2 regions of the Methylobacterium sp. yr668 genome follow, and region 1 is predicted to be linked to the other one. Evidence: predicted binding sites of a transcription regulator. Region 1 holds the regulator's gene; the other holds the start of a gene.

Region 1 (17,335 bases):
GGTTCCGACCCGGCCCTGTCCCGTCACGAGCCGTCCGTGGGCGCCCGGACCGATGCCGGCATACTCGCCGTAGCGCCAGTAGAGCAGGTTGTGCCGCGATTCCGCCCCGGGCCGCGCGTGGTTCGAGATCTCGTAGGCCGGGAGGCCGGCCTTCGCGCAGAGCTCCTGGGTGACGTCGTAGAGGGCGCGGCCGACCTCGTCGTCCGGCGTCACCAGCTTGCCGGCGGCGGCGAGCCCGTGGAACGGCGTCCCGGGCTCGATGGTGAGTTGGTAGAGCGAGAGGTGCTCGGCGGCCCGCGCGAGCGCGTCACTTAGCTCCGCCCGCCACAGGTCCGGCGTCTGTCCGGGCCGCGCGTAGATCAGGTCGAAGGAGGTCCGCGCGAAGGCCGACTGCGCCAGGGCGATCGCGCCGAGCGCCTGCGCGGTGTCGTGCAGGCGCCCGAGGGTCCGCAGCGAGGCGTCGTCGAGGGCCTGGATCCCGAGCGACACCCGGTTGACCCCGGCGGCGCGGTAGCCCTGGAAGCGGCCCGCCTCGACGCTCGACGGGTTGGCCTCGAGGGTCACCTCCGCGTCCGGCGCGACTGCCCAATGCTCCGCCACCGCGTCGAGCAGCCCGGCCACGGTCGCGGGCTGCATCAGCGAGGGCGTGCCGCCGCCGAGGAAGATGCTGGTCACGGTCCGGCCCGGCGTGCAGGCGGCGGTGTGGGCGATCTCGGCGCGGAAGGCTGCCAGGAAGCGCGGCTCGTCCACGCCCGCGTGGCGGACGTGGCTGTTGAAGTCGCAGTACGGGCACTTCGCGGCGCAGAAGGGCCAGTGCAGGTAGATCCCGAAGCCCGCGTCGCGGGTCGGATGGTCCGGGCCGGTCGATGACATGATGGCGGGCATGTGAGCGCCCGCGCGCCGTTTGGCAATCAGGCGCCGGGCGCGAGGCAGGCGCGGCTCAGCTCGACGAAGGCCCGCGCCCGGTGCGACAGGCCCCGCCCCTGCTGCCAGTCGACCCCGTGCTTCTCCTCGGCGCTCATCTCGCCGAAGGTGCGGTCGTGGCCGTCCGGCCGGAAGATCGGGTCGTAGCCGAAGCCCGCGGAGCCCTTCGCGGCGACGAGGTCGCCGAAGACCCGTCCCTCGAACAGCTCGGTGTGCCCGTCCGGCCAAGCCAGCACGAGGGCGGACACGAAGTGCGCCCGGCGCTCGGCGGCCCCGCGCCGGTCGAGTTCGGCGAAGATTCGCGCCATCGCGCCGGTGAAGTCCTTGGTCGCGCCGGCCCAGCGGGCCGAGAAGATGCCCGGCGCGCCGTCCAGGGCGTCGACGCACAGGCCGGAATCGTCCGCGAAGGCCGGCAGCCCGGTGGCGTCGGCCGCCGCCCGCGCCTTGATCGCCGCGTTCTCGGCGAACATCGTGCCGGTCTCGTCGGGCTCGGGCAGGCCGAGCTCGCCCGCCGACACCGCCTCGATCCCGAACGGCGCGAGCAGGTCGCGCATCTCGGCGAGCTTGCCGGCATTGTGCGTGGCGATGACCACCTTCCCGGTCAGACGGCGGCTCACGCGAGGGCCTCCTTCTGCAGGGCGACCAGCCGCTCGGTGCCGGCACGGGCGAGGCCGAGGAGCTCGAGGAGCTGCTCCTGCGTGAAGGGCTCCATCTCGGCGGTGCCCTGCACCTCGACGATGCCGCCGCGACCGGTGAGGACGAAGTTGGCGTCGGTCTCGGCCGCCGAATCCTCGGCGTAGTCGAGGTCGAGGACCGGCATGCCCTTGTAGAGTCCGCACGAGACGGCGGCGACGTGGTCGCGCAGCGGGTCGACGGAGATGATCGAGCGGGTCCGCATCCAGGCGAAGCAATCGTGCAGCGCCACCCAGGCGCCCGTGATCGCGGCCGTCCGGGTGCCGCCGTCGGCCTGGATCACGTCGCAATCGATCGTGATCTGGCGCTCGCCCATGGCCGGGAGGTTGGTGACGGCGCGCAGCGACCGGCCGATCAGTCGCTGGATTTCCTGGGTACGCCCCGACGGCTTCCCGGAACCGACCTCGCGGCGGGTGCGTTCGTGCGTCGCACGCGGCAGCATGGCGTACTCGGCCGTGACCCAGCCCTTGCCGGAACCGCGCAGCCACGGCGGCGCGCGCTCTTCCAGCGACGCGGTGCAGAGCACCCGGGTGTTGCCGAAGCTGACGAGGCAGGAGCCCTCGGCGTAGCGCGAGACCGCGCGCTCCAGGCTCACGGGCCGCAACTCGTCGGCGGCACGCTTGGAAGGCCGCATCGCGGGCCCCTTCTGTCGAGAGTGTCGAGGGCCGGGCTCTTAGGCCGCCGCGCCACCGCGGGCAAGCATCGCCGTACGGATTGATCCGCGCGGGACGGTTGGACATGATCGGACCACAGGATGACCCCGTGACACACCCCAGTTCCAACTTCTCGAACGGCCAAGCGATGCAGGCGCTCGCCGCCCTCAACGAGCGTGCCCGGGAGATCTTCCGGCAGATCGTCGAGAGCTACCTCACGACCGGCGAGCCGGTCGGTTCCCGGAATCTCGCGCGCATCCTCCCGATGGCGCTGTCGCCGGCCTCGATCCGCAACGTCATGGCGGATCTGGAGCATTCCGGCCTCATCTTCGCGCCGCACACCTCCGCCGGCCGCCTGCCGACGGAGCTCGGCCTGCGCTTCTTCGTGGACGCGATGCTCGAGCTCGGCGACGTCAGCCAGGACGAGCAGGCGCGCATCGAGGCGCAGATGCGCGCCGCCGCCTCGGGTCACACCTTCGACTCGGCCCTGGCCGAGGCCTCGACCATGCTGTCCGGCGTCTCCCGGGGCGCCGGGGTCGTCCTGACCACCAAGGCGAACGTCAACCTGAAGCACATCGAGTTCGTGCGCCTCGATCCGGCCCGCGCCCTCGTCATCCTCGTCTCGGACGACGGCTCGGTGGAGAACCGCCTCGTGGACCTGCCGGCGGGCCTGCCGGCCGGTGCCCTCCAGGAGGCGACGAACTTCCTCAACGCGCGCCTGCAGGGCCGCACCCTCGGCACGCTGCGCGCCGAGATCGAGGCCGGTCGCAAGGCGATGAAGCGGGAACTCGACGCGATCACCGAGCGCCTCGTCGACGCCGGGCTCGCCACGCCGGTCGGACCGACGGAGGCCCGCCAGCTGATCGTGCGCGGGCAGGCCAACCTGCTCGACGACCTGCGCGCGGTCGAGGATCTCGAGCGGATCCGCCTCCTGTTCAACGATCTGGAGACCCAGAAGGACGTGATCGATCTCCTGTCCCGCGCCGAGGGCGGCGAGGGCGTGCGGATCTTCATCGGCTCGGAGAACAAGCTGTTCTCGCTCTCCGGATCCTCGCTGATCGCGGCGCCGTTCCGCGACGGCTCGCAGAAGATCGTGGGCGTCGTCGGCGTGATCGGTCCGACCCGGCTGAACTACGCGCGGATCGTGCCGATGGTCGACTACACGGCGCGCGTGGTGTCGAAGCTCCTGGACGGCGGACGGTAGAGGGCACCGGGCAGAGGATCCGCCCGGCCCACCAATCTTCCTGTGATTGCCCGCTCAGGCCGGGATCACGTCCACGATCTCGTAGGTGTCGGGATCGATGATCACGATGTCGTCGCGGACCAGGACGAAGTCGTAGCCCTCGTATTCCGGCACCAGCTCGATGATCGCCGGCGGCAGCCTGTGGAGCCTGACCGAGCGGGGGATCGCGGTGCCGATCGCCAAGCCGAAAGCCACGTCCCGGAGCGGCGAGACGCCCAGACGCGTGATCGAGCTGCGGAACTCGGTCCGCTGACGGGTGTCGAGGCGGCCGACAGCGCCGCGGACGGCGCCGCGGTCGCGGGCACCGGCACGGCCGTCCCGTTCGCCGGCCGGACCGCGACCGCCGCGCTCGGGACCGGCCGCGTCGCGGTTGCCCCGCTCGGGTCCGGCACCCGGCTCGCGGCCACCCCGATCGCCGGCACCGCGTTCACCCGCACCGCGTTCGCCCGCACCGAGATTCGCGGCCGGGCCGCCCCGGTCCGCCGGTCCGTTGCGCTCGGCCGCGCCGCCCGGGCGACTCGGTCCCTCGGCGCCGCGCGGCCCACCCTCGGCACCGCCGGGACCGCGCATCGCCCCGCCCTCGGGCGCGCCGCCCCTCATCCCGCCGCCGGCACCGCCAGCAGGGCCGCCGGCAGGGCCGCCGCCGGACGGACCCGCGCCCGCTCCGGCCCCACCACCCGGGCCGCCGGCGCCGCCGCCCGCACCACCGGGTCCGGCCCCTCCGCCGCCCGGGCCGCCCTGCGCGAACGCCGTCGCCGCGCCGGCGACGACGATGGCGGCCGCGACCGCGTCTCTCAGAACTCGCTTCATGGCCTCTTCCTCCTGCGGTGGTCGGAACGCCATCGACGCCCACGCCGGCCCGCAACGGGGTCCTGAGGCGAACCGTTCCCTCCCGTGGCACTGTGGACCCGCGGCCGGTGACACCGCCCTGCGCTGTCCTCGGCTAAGTCGGATCACGGCCTTGCGATCGGGCGCGTCACCTGTAACGTCGCGCCGCACCAAGAAGAGACCGGCCTCGGCCGGCACCAAGATTGATCGACGGAGACGCCATGTCCGCCTCGCGCGACGATACGATCGGTATCGCACCGAGCGACCTCGATGATGCTGCGGACCGCAAGCGCCGGATCTGGGCGATCGTCGGCTCGTCGTCGGGCAATCTCGTCGAGTGGTACGATTTCTACTGCTACGCGTTCTTCGCGCTCTATTTCGCGCCCGCCTTCTTTCCGAAGGGCGATTCGACCAGTCAGCTCCTGCAGACCGCCGGCATCTTCGCGGTGGGCTTCTTCATGCGGCCGATCGGCGGCTGGCTGTTCGGGCGCATCGCCGACCGCGTCGGCCGCCGGACCTCGATGGTCATCTCGGTGCTGATGATGTGCTTCGGCTCGCTGCTGATCGGCATCCTGCCGACCTACGAGCATGTCGGCACGCTGGCCCCCGTGCTGCTTCTCCTCGCCCGCATGCTCCAGGGCCTGTCCGTCGGCGGCGAGTACGGCACCTCGGCGACCTACATGAGTGAGGTCGCGATCAAGGGGAAGCGCGGCTTCTTCGCCTCGTTCCAGTACGTCACGCTGATCGGCGGCCAGCTCCTCGCCTCGCTGGTCCTGGTTCTGCTGCAGACGGTGATGACCGGCCCGGAACTCACCGCCTGGGGCTGGCGCATCCCGTTCTTCATCGGCGCCGCGCTGGCGGTCGTCGCGCTCTATCTCCGGCGCTCCCTGGCCGAGACGAAGGACAGCAGCGACAAGGAGACCGCCGGCACCTTCGCCGCGCTGGCCAAGCACTGGCGGGCGTTCCTGGTCGTGGTCGCCTACACGGCCGGCGGCTCCCTGAGTTTCTACACGTTCACGACCTACATGCAGAAGTACCTCGTCAACACCGCCGGCATGCCGAAGACGTCGGCCTCGCAGACGATGACGGTTGTGCTGTTCGTCTACATGATCATCCAGCCGATCTTCGGCGCGCTCTCCGACAAGATCGGCCGCAAGGCCAACATGCTGCTCTACAGCGGCCTCGGCACGCTCATGGTGGTGCCGCTGATGACGGCCCTCGGCACCAACAAGGACCCCTACCTCGCCTTCGCGCTGATCACCCTCGGGCTCGCCGTGGTGTCGTTCTACACGGGCATCAGCGGTATCGTGAAAGCCGAGCTGTTCCCCACCAACGTCCGGGCGCTCGGGGTCGGCCTCTCCTACGCGATCGCCAACGCCACCTTCGGCGGCACCGCCGAGTTCGTCGCCCTGTGGTTCAAGGACGCCGGCATGGAGAGCACGTTCTTCTGGTACGTGACCGTCCTGATGGCGATCGCCTTCGTGGCCTCGCTGATCATGCCGAACCCCAAGGTCCACGGCTATCTCGACGGCGCGGGCACCGTCGAGGAGGCGCTGGGGAAGAAGCCGCGCCTCGCCCACGCCTGATCGGCCGCCCGGCTGGACCGGGCCGGACTTTCACGCTGATATGCCTCCCGCCGGGCGCGCCAGACGCCCGCGGGAGGACGCCATGTCGAGGAACGCCGCCGCCGGGGCGCTGGCCCTGCTCTGTCTCGCCATTGCATCCCCGTCCGGGGCCGCCGAGCCGGGTGCCGCCGACGGGCCGTTCAGGCCGACGCAGCCCGCGGGCTACTTCTTCGTCGGCGGCCGCTACGCCACCGCGGGCGGCAAGACGACGGCGTCCGGCCAGATGTTCGTGGAGTACCGCGTTCCGGAGCGGGTGACGCAGCCCTACCCGATCGTCCTGGTGCACGGCACCGCCCAGACCGGGACCAACTTCCTCGGGACGCCCGACGGCCGGCCGGGCTGGGCCGACCGCTTCGCCGCGCAGGGCTTCGCGGTCTACGTCGTCGACCAAGTCGGTCGCGGCCGCTCGGGCGGCGACCCGGACACCTACGGCCCCTACGCCCGCCTGCCCGCCGAGGATCTGGAGACGGTGTTCACCGGGCAGGAGCGGTCCGCGCTCTACCCGCAGGCGAAGCTCCACACGCAGTGGCCGGGTGGCGCCGGGATCCGCGGCAACGCCGCCTTCGATCAGTTCTACCTCTCCCAGGTGCCCTACATCGCCAGCGCGCTGCGGAGCGAGGAGCTGGTTGACCCGGCGCTGATCGCCCTGCTGGAGAAGATCGGCCCGGCGATCCTGCTGACGCACTCGCAGGCGGGCGTCTTCGGCTGGGCGGTCTCCGATCAGCGGCCCGACCTCGTGAAGGCGCACGTCGCCGTCGAGCCGAACGGGCCGACCTTCTACGACATCCGCTTCAAGGGCGGCGCGGACTGGTACGAGCGCGTCGGCGAGGCGCGGGCGCGGCCCTACGGCATCACCCGGGTGCCGCTGCACTTCGAGCCGCCGGTGAGCGGCCCGGCCGACCTGACGGTCGTCCAGGCGGAGAGCGCCGCCGCGCCCGACAGGATCCGCTGCTGGCTCCAGGCCGAACCCGCGCGCCGATTGCCGAACCTCGCCCGGGTGCCGGCGGTGATCGTGACCGCCGAGGCGTCGTTCCGGGCGACAATGGACGATTGCACGGCGGCCTTCCTGACTCAGGCGGGCGCGAAGCCGGACCGGCTGGCGCTCGCCGACCACGGCATCCGCGGAAACGGCCACATGATGATGCTGGAATCGAACAGCGACGCCGTGGCGGACGCGATCTCCGGCTGGATCCGGGGCCGGGTCCAGGGCCAAGTCGAAGCACCGGCCCGGCCTTAACCCACCGCTTACCCTGTCGGGCGAGGGTGCCCCCGTCATCCGACGAGGGACTGCATGACCGACATGACCGACACCGTGGGCGTCGCGGGCGACCGCATCCGCTCGATCATCGAGCGCGTGGAACGGCTGGAGGAGGAGATCAAGGACCTGATGGAGGCCAAAAAGGAGGTCTTCGCCGAGGCCAAGGGCGAGGGTCTCGACGTGAAGGTGCTCAAGGAGATCCTGAAGATCCGCAAGCAGGACAAGGACGAGCGCGACGAGCAGGAGACGCTCCTCGACGTCTACCTGCGCGCCATGGACGCGCCGTCGCCGGCCCCGATCGCCGCGGCGGCCTGACAGGCTCCACCGGGTGCGGCGCCGGGCGCCGCACCCCCTGTCCCGACCCCGAGGCTACGCCGCGAGATAGGCGGCGATGTTGCGCCGGATCCGCTCCAGGGGCTCCTCGGCCGGGTCCGGCAGGACGAAGCGCTTGCCCGTGATCGTCTCGTAGGCGCGGATGTAGACCGCGGCGGTCTCCAGGACGACCTCGGCGGGGATCTCAGGGATCGGGTCCTTGTACGGGTCGCAGCGGGCGACGACCCAGTTGCGCACGAAATCCTTGTCGAAGCTCTCCGGAGCCGAACCGGCGGCGAAGCGCTCGGGATAGCTCTGCGCGAACCAGTACCGGCTGCTGTCCGGCGTGTGGATCTCGTCGGCGAGGACGATCCGGCCCTCGGGATCCGTGCCGAACTCGTACTTCGTGTCGGCCAGGATCAGGCCGCGCTCCGCCGCGAGCGCCGTCCCGCGCGCGAACAGCGCCAGGGCCGCCCTCGACACGGTCTCCCACTGCGCGCGCGTCAGCAACCCGCGCTCGAGGATCTCCGCCTCGGTGAGCGGCTCGTCGTGGCCGCCGTCGAACGCCTTGGTGGTCGGCGTGATGATCGCCTCCGGCAGGCGCTGGTTCGGCCGCATCCCGTCGGGGAAGGTGTGGCCGTACATGTCCCGCTCGCCCGCGCGGTAGCGCGTCAGGATCGAGGTCGACGTGGTGCCCGCGAGGTAGCCGCGCACCACCACCTCCACGGGCAGGATCTCCAGGCGCCGGCCGACCACCACGTTGGGATCGGGATAGGCGAGGACGTGGTTCGGGCACAGGTCGGCGGTCTGCTCGAACCAGTAGCGGGCGGTCTGGGTCAGGACCTGGCCCTTGAACGGGATCGCCGCGAGCGCCCGGTCGAAGGCGCTGATCCGATCCGACGTGATGAGGATGCGCCGGCCGTCGGGAAGGTCGTAATTGTCCCGGACCTTGCCGCGGTAGTGCCGGGGCAGCTCGGGCAGGGTCGCGTCGCGCAGGACCTGATGCGCGTGCGGGGCGAGATCTGCCGTGTTCATCGGGCTTTCCGTCAGGCTGAACGGCGACCGCGCCGCCGGACTTCTGTGCGCGGACGGGCCGGGAAATTCCAGTCCCGGCCTCACCGAGGGCGCCCGGTGCCGGCCCTCGCCCTGGTCGCGCCCGACCGGGACCCTACACTTACGCGGGGACCAACGACGGTGGACGACCGGCCGCGCGACGCCGAGCGCTTCTGCCGGACGGCCGAGGCGCGATGAACGAGACACCCCAACCGTCGGTCAGAGATCCGTTCCTGCGCCGGATCGAGACCGTGGCCCTGTTCCGGCTGTCCGACGCGGAGCGCGCCGCCCTCGTCGCGCTCCCGCTGCAGGTCGCCCAGTTCGAGCCCAACCAGGACATCATTCGGGAGGGCGACCGGCCGTCCCGGAGCTTCACGCTGCTCAGCGGTATCGCCTGCACCTACAAGTCGACACGCGCGGGCAAGCGGCAGGTGATGAGCTACCACGTCCCCGGGGACGTGCCGGATTTCCAGAGCCTGTTCCTAGAGGTGCTCGACATCAACATCGCCACGGTGAGCGCCTGCCGCCTCGGCTTCGTCCAGCACGACACGGTCCGGGCGATGCTGCGGGCGCACCCGCGCCTCAACGAGGTGTTCTGGCGCGCGACGCTGATGGACGCCGCCCTGGTCCGGGAATGGATGCTCAACACCGGGCGCCGGGAAGCGTATGCGCGGATGGCTCATCTGTTCTGCGAGCTGATGACCCGCCTCGACGCCGTCGGTCTGGCACCCGACCGGACCTGCGACCTGCCGATGACGCAGCCCGAACTCGCGGATGCCCTCGGGATCACGTCGGTCCACGTCAACCGGACGATCCGCGATCTCAAAGCCGCCGGCCTGATCACGCTCCGGGGTCGCCGCCTCACCGTCCACGACTGGGCCGGGCTGCAGGAAGCGGCCGAATTCGATCCGACCTACCTGCACCTGCGCGACGCGGAGACGCGCTGATCAGGACGCGCGGACGCGCGCGACCTGCAGCCGAGTATTGTCAGAAAATCGAGAATCCTGTCGCCGGCTCTACCGATCCGATGGTCGGGCGCTCAGCGGGATGATGGTGCCCAGGGACGGAGTCGAACCGCCGACACTGCGATTTTCAGTCGCATGCTCTACCAACTGAGCTACCTGGGCGTCGTCCGCGCCGGTGCCGGCCTCGGACGTCGCGGGGTATAGTGAGTGCTTGGCGGCCTGTCCAGCCTCGCGTGACATCGACGGGACCGGAAGGCCGAAAAATTCAGCGCTCCGGATCCGGCGGGGGCGGCGGCGCGTCGGGATCGAGCTCCTCGGGGATCGCGTAGCGCTCGTTGAGCCAGCGCCCCAGATCGACGTCGGCGCAGCGCTGGGAGCAGAACGGCTGGAAGTCCGGCGCGGACGGTTTCCGGCAGATCGGACAGGGCGGCGGCCGGCGTTCGCGGTTCATGCGAGGGCGCCCCACCCGGCCCGCACAGGATACCCCTCGCCGTCGAGCAGGCTCAGGGTCTCGTAGAGCGGCAGGCCGACCACGCCGCTGTACGAGCCGACCAGCTTGACCACGAAGGCCCCGGCCAGGCCCTGGATCGCGTAGCCGCCGGCTTTGCCGCGCCACTCGCCCGAGGCCACGTAGCCCTGGATGTCCCGGCCCGAGAGCCGCTTGAACCGGACGCGGCTCTCGACGATCCGCTCGCGGCGCCCGCGGGGCGAGAGCACGCAGACCGCCGTGTAGACCCGGTGCTGCCGGCCCGAGAGCAGGCGCAGGCAATCCGCGGCCTCGTCGGGGATCTCGGCCTTCGGCAGGACGCGCCGCCCGACCGCGACGACCGTGTCGGCCGAGAGAAGCCAGGTCGGCGTCGTCGTGTCCTCCAGGTGGAGCGCCGCCTCGGCGGTGGCGAGCTTCGTCCGCGCGAGGCGCCGCGCCAGCTCGCGCGGCGGCTCGGCCTTGCGCGGTGTCTCGTCGATCTCGGCGGGCAGGAGCGCCGCGGGCTCGATCCCGATCTGCTGGAGCAGCGCGAGACGGCGGGGCGAAGCGGACGCGAGCACGAGTCGCGCCGTCGGCTCCCGCGTCGCGCCGATCGCTTCAGGTTTGGCGTCCATGATGTCCCGTTCGCACAATCGACCGGAGCCGCGCGACCGGAGCCGTGCGCGCCCTGCGCGGCGGCACTTCGTCGGCCGGGACAGGCTCGATGCGCCTGCCTGATAAGGGAAGGGGTCCGGCTTGTGAACTCGAGCGGGTGCCGACGCCCTGGCGAACGCGCGTGGATTCGCCTGCGCGATCCCGCGCGGCCCGGTGCGTCCGCGGACAGCGTTGCTCAGGTCTGGCGGTGCCTCGGCGTGAGCGGGGCGCCGGGGAATCCAGCTCAGAGCCCGGCGCGGGAGCATCCGCAAGAACAGCGCAAGTTGTCGAGGCGGCACGTAACCCATCGTTAACCACGATCGACGCAGGATGGCGTCACTCCAATGGGATCGTCATCGATGCTGAACGCTGACCCGCTCGTGCCGCGCCCGAAGCTCGTCAATGCGGCCCTGCTCGCCCGCGCCCTCGACGGGCTCCGGCCGCAGGTCGCCTCGCCGGTCGAGATGTGGCAGCGCCTCACCGATCAGTACGTGGTCGACCTCGACGCGGTCGCGGCGCTCCTGCCCGCCGACGAGCCGGAGACGCGCTGGCTTCCCGCCCGCGACTGAGTCCGGCCCGGACGGCGTTGCACCTCTCAAGGGACGCGTCGTGCTGCGCTGGCACATGACGTGCTTCAAGTCTTCAGCAACCGGAGGAAGCGACCAGGCAACGACAACGCGGTGGCTCGCACGCCGGAGCACCCCGCGGACCTTTCGATCACTCGAAGCTGAGGTCCGTCATGTCGGAATTGCTCTCCGTTGCCCTCGTCTGTGCCGGCACGCTGCTGGCCCAGGACTGCTCGCGCGACACCGCCCTCGACGTCATCATCGCGCCGGCGCACACGCCGATGGAATGCCTGATGCACGCCCAGACGATGGCCGCCCAGGCCGGGTTGCCCGGGGGCAGCGACCGGTACCTCAAGGTCGCCTGCGAGCATCGTCGGAGCGAGTCCGACCCGCGCCCGGTCATTCGCCGCGCCTCGTGACGGCGGGGGTGTGCCGGACGATTCGGCACACCCGAATGTGATCGGCGCAGCGCGTGATGCATCAAAGTCACGTCACGACGATTCTTGTTCGCATCCGCCTATCGGACAGTTGCCGCACTCGGGAACGGGACCCATCCTGCTCGGCCACGCTGATGCAACCCTCACTCCGGCATCCGCCAACGTTGCCGCCCCGATGGCCCGCGTGCCGGGCAGGGCTCAAGCGAGTGCCTGCCCGATGCTGTACGACGCGTTCGATCTGCAGACCGACATGGCCGCCCAGACCCGGGCGTGGGGGCGGCTGCTGAACGACATCTGGTCGCCCTGGGTCGGGTGGGGCGAGCCGGCGACCTGGATGTCCGCCGGGGCCCGGATGATGATGCGCGCGGGCCTGACCTTCGCGCGGCCGCCCTACGGCATCGACTCGGTGAATGTCGGGAACCGGAGCGTCCCGGTCTCCGAGGAGGCGGTCGAGGTCACGCCCTTCGCCACGCTGCTCCACTTCAAGAAGGACATCCACACCGAGCAGCCCAAGGTGCTGATGGTGGCGCCGATGTCGGGCCACTTCGCCACGCTGCTCCGCGCCACCGTGCGCACGATGCTGCCCGATCACGACGTCTACATCACCGACTGGCACAACGCCCGGGACGTGCCGCTCTCCGACGGGACCTTCGGCTTCGACGACTACGTGAGCCACCTCATCCAGTTCCTGCGGACCATGGGCGAAGGCGCCCACATGGTGGCGGTGTGCCAGCCCGCCGTGCAGGCCCTGGTGGCCGCCGCCGCGATGGCGCAGTCGAAGGACCCGGCCGCCCCGCGCAGCATGACCCTGATGGCCGGCCCGGTGGATTGCCGGATCAACCCGACGGGCGTGAACGAACTCGCGACCTCCAAGCCGATCGAGTGGTTCGAGAAGAACCTGATCGCGACGGTGCCGTCCCGCCACAAGGGGGCTGGCCGCAAGGTCTACCCGGGTTTCGTGCAGGTCTCGGCCTTCATGGCGATGAACGCCAAGCGCCACGTCCAGGGCCACGCCGACCTGTTCTGGCACATGGCCAACGGCGAGCACGACAAGGCCGAGGCGATCGAGTCCTTCTACGACGAGTATTTCGCCGTGCTCGATCTCGCCGCCGATTTCTACCTCGAGACGGTCAAGACCGTGTTCCAGGACCACGCCCTGGCCCGGAACGCGGTGTCGTATCGGGGCGAGCCGATCGACCTGCGCGCGATCCGCCGCACGGCGCTCATGACGGTCGAGGGCGAGCGGGACGACATCTGCGCCGTCGGCCAGACCATGGCGGCCCACGACCTGTGCTCGGACCTCGCCCAGTACATGCGGACCCATCACCTCCAGGCCGGCGTCGGCCATTACGGCGTCTTCGCCGGCCGGCGCTGGGAGTCGCAGATCTACCCGCAGGTGCGGAACTTCATCCAGGCGCACAACTGACCGCGCCCCGGTCGGGTCGGCGTCGCGCCGATTTGACCCGCCGACCTGCGCGGCCCACCATGCTAGGCACGTGTGACGGGGCCCGCCGGGCGCGGCTCCGTGGGCCACTCCTTCGGCGTGAGGCGGAACGGTCGGCGTGATCGGCAGCAACGGCACCGAGAGCAAGACCCGGGTGGGCGGAGCGGACGCGGCGTCCACGCGGCTCGACCGGCTCGTGGCGCAGGCGCGGGCAGCCGCCCTGTGGGAGCAGGCCTGGCCCGTGCTCTGGCGCGGCATCGGCGTCTTCCTGCTCTTCCTGGTCGTCTCCTGGGCGGGCGTGTGGCTCGACCTCACGCCGCTCTGGCGCCAGATCGGCCTCGGCGCCCTCGCCATCCTGCTCGTCGCCGCGCTCCTGCCGCTGGTCCACATCGCCCGGCCGGACCGGCGCCTCGCCCTGGCGCGGCTCGACCGCGAGGCCGCCTCCCGCGATCCGAAGCTGCGGCACGGGCCGGCCTCGGCCGCCCAGGACAGCCTCGCCGTCGGCGCCGCCGATCCGGGGAGCCGGCTGCTGTGGGACCTCCACCAGCGCCGCGCCGCGCAGGCGATCTCGGCGCTGCGGGTCGGCCTGCCGCGACCGGGCATGACCCGGCACGATCCCTTCGCGCTGCGCGCCGGCCTGGTGGTCGCGGCGGTCGCCAGCCTGTTCGTGGCCGGCCCCGAGTGGCGCCAGCGGATCGGCGCCGCCTTCGACTGGCAGGAGCCGGCGGCGCCCGGCCCGAACTTCCGCGTGGACGGCTGGATCGACCCGCCGCTCTACACGCGGCTTCCGCCGCTGCTGATCGCGATGGACGGGAGCGACCAGCACCTGCGCGCGCCGGTCAACGCGCAGCTGATCGTGCGGATCGCCGGCCAGGGCAAGGCCGCGTCCGAGACGACCCTCACGCCCAATGCCGGCCTCGTCCCGGTGCCGGGCCAGGAGGCGCGCGCCGACCTGCGCGAGGAGCGCTACCGCATCGTCGGCGGCGCCGCGCTGACGATCGTGACCCCCGCGGGCAAGCAGCGCCTCACGGTCGACGCGATCCCCGACCGGCCGCCGGAGGTGACCGCCGTGGGCGGCCCCGAGGTGAACGGGCGCGGCACCTTCAACCTGACCTACCGGGCGAAGGACGATTACGGGATCAGCTCGGCCGAGGCGGTGATCGAGCCGCTGAAATCCGCGCGGGCCCTGGTCCCGGTGCCGCAGATCAACCTGGCGCTGCCGGGCGACGCGAGCGGCGACACCGACACCAAGACCCTCGTGGACCTCACCGAGAGCCCCTTGTCCGGCGCGAAGGTCCGCTACCACATCGTCGTCAAGGACGAGGCCGGCCAGGAGGGGCGCACGGCGGACACCGAGATCGTCCTGCCGGCGCGGCCGTTCCGCGAGCCGCTGGCGCGTGCGCTCGCCGAGCAGCGACGCCGGCTCGTCATCGCGCCAGACACCGATCGCCGCTGGGTCCAGGGGGCGCTGGACGCCCTGCTGGTCGCGCCCGACACGTACACGCCGCAGCCCGCGATCTTCCTCGGCCTGCGGACCGCGACCGAGCGCCTGCGCCGCGCCCGCACGGATGCCGACCTCGTCGCGGTGGCCGACCTCCTCTGGGAGATGGCCCTCAAGATCGAGGACGGCGACCTGTCGGACGCCGAGAAGCAGCTCCGCCAGGCCCAGGACCGGCTGAAGGAGGCGATCGAGCGCAACGCGCCCGACGACGAGATCAAGCGCCTGACGCAGGACCTGAAGCAGGCGCTCGACAAGTTCCTGTCCGAGATGGCGCAGAAGCAGGGCCGCGAGCCCCGCGAGCAGAGCGAGCGCGGCCAGAGCAACGGGCAGACCAAGACCGTCACGCCGGAGGATCTCGACAAGATGATCCAGGACATGGCGGAGGCGATGAAGCGCGGCGACACCGCCGAGGCGCAACGCCTGATGGAGCAGCTGCGCAACATCCTGGAGAATCTCCAGACCGCCGAGCGCGGCGGACGCTCCGATCAGGCGTCCCGCGAGATGCAGAAGCAGATGCGCGATCTCGACGCGATGTCGCGCGAGCAGCAGGGCCTGCGCGACGAGACCTTCAAGGACGGCGAGGAGCAGCGCGACGGCCAGCGCCCGCAGAACCGCGGCCAGCCGCAGCAGGGACAGCGCGGCCAGCAGGGCCAGGGGCAGCAGGGCCAGCGCCAGCAGGGTCAGAAGGGTCAGCAGGGGCAAGGTCAGCAGGGGCAAGGCCAGCAGGGTCAGGGCCAACAGGGCCAGAAGGGTCAGGGGCAGCAGGGCGAGGGCCAGCAGGGCGGCGTCGGCGAGCGCCAGCAGGCGCTCCGGCAGCGGCTGGAGGACCTTCAGAAGCGCATGAAGGAGAACGGCATGCGCGGCGAGCAGGGCCTCTCCGACGCCGAGGACGCCATGCGCGAGGCCGAGAACGCGCTGAAGGACGGCGATTCGGACGGCGCGGTCGACGCGCAGGGCCGCGCCCTCGACGGCCTCAAGCGCGGCGCCGACGGCATGGCCCAGCAGATGCAGGAGATGGCCGAGGGCCAGGGCGAGGGCCAGCAGGAGGGCGGCCAGCAGCCGGGCCAGCAGGGTCAGGCCGGCGCGCGCGACGACGATCCCCTCGGGCGCCCGACCCGCGGCCGCGACATGAGCGACGGGCGGGTCCGCGTCCCCACGGCCGACGAGTCCGCGGTCCAGCGCGCCCGGCGCATCATGGAGGAGCTGCGGCGCAAGCTCGGCGACCCGAGTCGCCCCCGCGAGGAACTCGACTATTTCGAGCGCCTGCTCCGCCGCAACTGAGCGCCCGAGACCTCAACGACGCGCCGAGCCGCATCGCGGCTCGCGCCCCACCCGGATCCCCGACCGCATGTCGTCCAACACCCTCGTCCTGATTGCCTGCCTCGCCGTCGCCGCGGTCCTGGTCGCGGGTCTCGCCAACATGATGCGCGGCGGCAGCGTCAACCTCTCGCAGAAGCTGATGCGCCTGCGCGTCCTCCTGCAGTTCGTGGCGATCGTGATCATCATGGGCGTGGTCTGGTGGCGCTCGGCGTGAGGGCTTCGGGCCGGGTGTGACCGCGCCGCCGCACCGAACACCTTTCGATCCGGTGAAGGATGAATAGGCCGCCCCGCCGCGCGGGCCTCTGCTACGCTCGGTAGAAGCAAATCGCTGCGCCTAACCGGCCGAGCCCGCATGACTGCCCCTTCCCGCCTCCGTCTGTTCGGCCTTCTGACCGGGGCGGCGATTCTGCCGGCTTCGGCCGCCGACCTCGCGCCGCCGCCGCCCGCCGCCTACGCGGCCCCCGTCCAGCCGCTCAGCATCGTGTCGGAGATCCGGATCGGCGGCGCGGTGCAGGATCCCGGGAGCGCCGAGGGCAAGCTCCCCGGATTCAGCAAGGCGAACGTCAACGGCGAGATCCTGTTCGCCAAGCCGCGCATCAGCGACGATCCGTTCTGGCAGGCCTTCATGCCGCGGCCGACCGTCGGCGGCAGCTACAACACCGGCGGCCGGACCAGCTACGCCTATCTCGGCGCGACCTGGACGCTCGAGATCTTCCCCGAGACCTTCAACCGCCGCGTGTTCCTCGACGGGTTCTTCGGCGGCGTGGCCCATAACGGCTGGACCGGCCCGAAGGCCGAGACGCCCTACGGCTTCAACACCCTCGGCTGCTCGCCGATGTTCCGCGAGGCGGCCGCCCTGGGCTTCCGCCTGACGGAGCACTGGAGCATCATGGCGACGGTCGAGCACATGTCGAATGCCGGGCTCTGCGCCAACAACCGCGGCCTGACCAATTTCGGCGGCAAGATCGGCTACACGTTCTGAGGCACGCCACCCCGTGGTCAAGCTCAACCGCATCTACACGAGGACCGGCGACAAGGGGACGACCGCGCTGGCGGACGGGCAGCGGCGCTCGAAGGCGGACCTGCGGGTCGAGACCTACGGCACCGTCGACGAGACCAATGCCTGCATCGGCATGGCGCGCCTGCACACGCAGGGCCCCCTCGACGGGATGCTGGGGGCGATCCAGAACGACCTGTTCGACCTCGGCGCCGACCTCGCGACGCCGCCGACCCCCGAGCCCCTCCCCTACGAGCCGCTGCGGATCGTGGCGAGCCAGGTCGACCGGCTGGAGCGCGACATCGACGCGCTCAACGCCGCGATCCCGCCGCTGAAATCCTTCGTGCTGCCCGGCGGCTCGCCGGCTGCCGCAGCCCTGCACCTCGCCCGGACCGT
Region 2 (4,185 bases), on a different contig from region 1:
CAGCCACGCTGTTCTTGAACGGCCTGTTATGGGATTGATCCTGTTCACTGGAATGGGGCGTGCCTTCCGATTGCCGAGGGACGGCGAGTCCCCTTCCCACCACGGGAAGAGGCGCCGGTCCGCCGTTTCCGGCGCGGCAGGCGATCGGTGTCGGCAGGATGACGCCGGCTGGGCAATTAGTCGGCGCCGCCATACGGCACGCGGGACGCGTCGGTCTCGGCGCAGCTCCCGCCGGTCTCACTCGGACAGGCCGAAGGCTCTGACATGCCCGGCGGAGCGATGACCCAGTTGGAGGCACGACCGTAGCGGTTGCGGCGCCTATCGCGCGCCCTGCCAACGCACCGTCATCCGACGAAGGGCTAAATCGCCATTCGTCTCCGAAGCGCCCTCCGAATCGAAGGATCGGGCCGACTGGCGCACGATCACGTCGTCCCGCGTGATCGACCAGTCGAACCGGCCGGGCTCCTTCGCCGATGGCATGACCTGTAACTTGTGGGGATCGGATCTGAAAACGATCATCTGATCTGTTCAATGCTCCGATAAGAACCGTTTATTAATCTTCCGGGACCGATATTATAAGTCCTTTGGCAGTCACGCCGACGGCGCCTGACTTGTTTCAGTCGCGGAGGCGGACGCATGCTTCCGTGCCTCGACGCTGGCTGCCGTGCTCGCCAGTTGCGAAGCCAAGTATTGCAGCGCTTCCGTGCAACGACCGTCTTCGCGGCGCAAATCAGCAGCGCGAGCCCGATCGTCGCTCGCCGCGACAAGCGAGTCCGCAACGAGCGTCAGTCGTTCGGCGACGCGACGCATCGATTGCGGCCCGGTGAAGCTGGTCCGCGCATCGGTGGCGACGGCCTGAATCAGACCTCCAAGATCAGGCTCGAGAACCATCTCCCAGTGCTGGGCATAATTTGACGCCATCATCTGGCACTTGGTGAACCAGCTGAACTCCAAGCCTGTAAGTCTGGGTTGAGCCATAACGCACTCCTTGCTGGACGGGCTGAATTCACGCGCATGCAGACAGCCGACGGCCGCTGTCCTGCCAAAGCGCCGGCCGATGACGTCACCGTTTGCTCAGGTGGCCAGGTCGACTGGCGACGTAGAGCCGCTCCATCATGTCGAGGGTCGTCCCCGAGATTCGCCATGCCGGGAACTCAGCGCATCACCTGCTGACTGACGTCAGCACGCGACAGGACCCGCGTCCGTCCGACGACACAGTCGCGCGTCGCGGCGATCGCCCGCAGGATGCGGCGACTCTCATAAGATGGTGTGTCGAAAATATTTTACCAGATCAAATAAATATAAATCTGGCGATTTATCGCATATTAGTAATTTTATCCCGGAAAACATGAAACAGGCGCTGATCTGAACGAAATAACGTTCTCGGCGTTTTCAGTACTCGAGCTTCCGTTGCTGTCGTCAAGGAGATCCGCCATGCTCAATCAGAAACGTTTTGGGCGCAAAATATCGATCCCCTCGACGATGGAGATCAAGCGCGATCTGATGGTCATGGCGCATTCGGACACGATCGTGAAGTCCTTCAAGAGTCGTGGCCTTACCAGGGACGAATTCGGGGAAGTGGTTTCGGGCCTGGTCGCTGATGGTCTGCTTTCGCTGGAGCGAGCTCAGGTATTGACCCTCCGCTTCGAGCGCACAGACCCCCAAAGCCCAAGTCTCGTGGATGATCGTGACGCTCGATGATCTGGGAAAGCGACAGCGAAGTGGCTTGGAGATGCGTGCCGCGGATGGCTCTGTCGGCGAACGCCTTGGCAGACCGTGGCGCAGTTTCGTGAGCTGACGCTTGTCGCCAGCCCCCTCGGGAAGTGTCGGCGGGCGGTGCCGTGCAGGCCACGTTTTTGCCGAGGGCTCGAATAAGGGTCCGATCGCGGGCAGCATGACCGCCCAAGGCAACGGCACGTGACACGCATCGTGAGGATTGGTCCCGTGCCATTGTCGGGGCCCCAGCCGCCGACCTGCCGTTGTGCACGGACGAGACGCGCTTGGCCGAGGGGCGGGGGGATGAACGCGGCATCGGCATATCTGCCGGCTCGGCTTGATCAGGCCAGGATGACCTCGATTAAATGGCGGTTCGCCCAGATGGACGTGATGGTCCGGTCGATCTCCCGCAGAAGCAGTTCCGCGGCGGCTCGGGTCTCCGGGCTATTGAGCGGGCCGGCGACGATCCGTGCCTGCTGGGCCCGGCGCAGCTCGGCCGCGGCGAGTTCCTGTTCCGCCTTTGCAAGGATGTCCCGGAGGTAGGCGTCGGGCAGTGTCGGCATGGTGGCAGCCTCCCGTCCATGACATGGATCCCGCCGCGCGACCCGGTCACGGGCAACGCGGCTTCGACGAGCCCGCAGGTCAGACGGTGAAGATCTGCAGGAGGACTCCGAGGCTTCCCAACGCCGCAGTGCTGATCCCACAGACGAGGACGATATCCCCGCTCGCTATGTGCTTCGACACCGGTGCAAACCGGTAGGCTGCCGACGTCAGCGCGATGCCGAGCAACGCAATCGCCAGAGCGACGGCCATCAGAATTGTCATGACAATGATCCTTGTCCGCCAGCGGCGGGACTGACCATCGCGCGGACAAGTGTAACGTGTGAAAGAGACGAAATATCCGTCTGCCACCGGCCAGATTTTCGATTGTCAAAACTCTTGGCGATTTCAGGCGAGACAGTTGCTTTTCACGGTGAAATCGTCGCTGGTCGGCGGAGCGGTGGGCTGACTGATCGTCTTGCCATCCTCCAACACAGTCCTGCTTGAGCGGCCCGATCAGGGCGGACGATCGCGCAGGTTGATCCGCGCGGCGCGGAGATCGGTCGATCGACGCAGGCGGTTCGAATCCGCTGTCCCTCGCTGAAGGGGCCGTTTAGGCGTTTTGCCCCGGCTTCCGGATGAGCGGGGCCCGCTGTCCCATCATAAGATTAGCACTTCCATGCGGCGAGTGCTAACAGTCGGTCGATCAAGCGGCGAAACAATCTCGCCGGTCTCTGTCCCGCGACAGCGCCAATCACCGCGGTTGGATCTCGCTTGGGAACGATCAGGATCTCACAATGAAATTCCGTCCGCTGCACGACCGCGTGGTGCTCCGTCGCATCGAAGGCGAGGAGAAGACCAAGGGCGGGATCATCATCCCCGATACGGTCAAGGAGAAGCCGCAGGAGGGCGAGGTCGTCGCTGTGGGGCCCGGTGCACGCGACGAGGCCGGCAAGATCAACGCGCTCGATGTCAAGGCGGGGGACCGTGTGCTGTTCGGCAAATGGTCCGGCACCGAGGTCAAGATTGACGGCCAGGACCTCCTGATCATGAAGGAATCCGACATCCTGGGCATCGTCGCCTAGCCTCGATCAGGCCGTTCGCGGCCTCGAACGACGACCTTCCCGTCGAGGCGCCCGCTGTGGCGTGCCTTGGGGCCAGACGACAGATGATGAGCGCACCACCATGTCCGCCAAAGATGTTCGCTTTTCGGTTGATGCTCGCGAGGGGATGCTGCGCGGTGTCGAGCTGCTCGCCAGCGCAGTGAAGGTGACGCTGGGCCCGAAGGGCCGCAACGTCGTGATCGAGAAGAGCTTCGGCGCCCCGCGCATCACCAAGGACGGTGTGACGGTCGCCAAGGAGATCGAGCTCGCCGACAAGTTCGAGAACATGGGCGCCCAGATGGTGCGCGAAGTGGCCTCGAAGTCGAGCGACATTGCGGGTGACGGCACCACCACGGCGACCGTTCTGGCGGCGTCCATCGTCCGCGAGGGCGTCAAGTACGTCGCCGCCGGCATGAACCCGATGGACCTGAAACGCGGCATCGATCTGGCCGTGGCCGCGGTCGTGAAGGATATCGCGGGCCGCTCGCGGAAGGTCGCCTCGTCCGAGGAAATCGCCCAGGTCGGCACGATCTCCGCCAACGGTGACACGGAGATCGGCGAGATGATCGCCCACGCGATGCAGAAGGTGGGCAACGAGGGCGTGATCACGGTCGAGGAGGCCAAGACGGCCGAGACCGAGCTCGACGTCGTCGAGGGCATGCAGTTCGACCGCGGCTACCTCTCCCCGTACTTCATCACGAACGCGGAGAAGATGGTCGCCGAGCTCGAGGATCCCTACATCCTCATCCACGAGAAGAAGCTCTCGTCGCTCCAGGCCATGCTGCCGGTGCTCGAGGCCGTCGTTCAGACCGGCAAGCCGCTCCTG

Evidence for each region. The regulator HrcA, encoded in region 1, represses chaperone genes, less so after heat shock. The targets are predictions, from matches to a motif close to GTTAGCACTCNCNNNNNGNGAGTGCTAAC.
Region 2: the regulator HrcA is predicted to act here: its motif matches at 2,924-2,952, upstream of groES (co-chaperone GroES).

What each region holds. Positions count from the first base shown of each region.
Region 1 is NZ_FOZY01000024.1:52,985-70,319, reverse strand. Features, by position in the region: gene hemW (radical SAM family heme chaperone HemW) at 1-885, opposite strand, end outside; gene rdgB (RdgB/HAM1 family non-canonical purine NTP pyrophosphatase) at 912-1,541, opposite strand; gene rph (ribonuclease PH) at 1,538-2,251, opposite strand; gene hrcA (heat-inducible transcriptional repressor HrcA) at 2,419-3,474, shown strand; gene BM419_RS23690 (DUF1236 domain-containing protein) at 3,529-4,323, opposite strand; gene BM419_RS23685 (MFS family transporter) at 4,563-5,927, shown strand; gene BM419_RS23680 (alpha/beta hydrolase) at 6,010-7,203, shown strand; gene BM419_RS23675 (DUF2312 domain-containing protein) at 7,258-7,539, shown strand; gene BM419_RS23670 (phosphoribosylaminoimidazolesuccinocarboxamide synthase) at 7,594-8,571, opposite strand; gene BM419_RS23665 (Crp/Fnr family transcriptional regulator) at 8,784-9,536, shown strand; tRNA gene BM419_RS23660 (tRNA-Phe) at 9,641-9,716, opposite strand; gene yacG (DNA gyrase inhibitor YacG) at 9,820-10,005, opposite strand; gene BM419_RS23650 (Maf-like protein) at 10,002-10,655, opposite strand; gene BM419_RS23645 (hypothetical protein) at 11,034-11,243, shown strand; gene BM419_RS23640 (hypothetical protein) at 11,414-11,659, shown strand; gene phaZ (polyhydroxyalkanoate depolymerase) at 11,895-13,103, shown strand; gene BM419_RS23630 (TIGR02302 family protein) at 13,240-15,903, shown strand; gene BM419_RS23625 (twin transmembrane helix small protein) at 15,971-16,156, shown strand; gene BM419_RS23620 (acyloxyacyl hydrolase) at 16,295-16,924, shown strand; gene BM419_RS23615 (cob(I)yrinic acid a,c-diamide adenosyltransferase) at 16,938-17,335, shown strand, end outside.
Region 2 is NZ_FOZY01000083.1:111-4,295, reverse strand. Features, by position in the region: gene BM419_RS31435 (hypothetical protein) at 592-978, opposite strand; gene BM419_RS31430 (hypothetical protein) at 1,435-1,701, shown strand; gene BM419_RS31425 (hypothetical protein) at 2,058-2,279, opposite strand; gene BM419_RS31420 (hypothetical protein) at 2,359-2,541, opposite strand; gene groES (co-chaperone GroES) at 3,054-3,341, shown strand; partial or broken gene groEL (chaperonin GroEL) at 3,442-4,185, shown strand, end outside.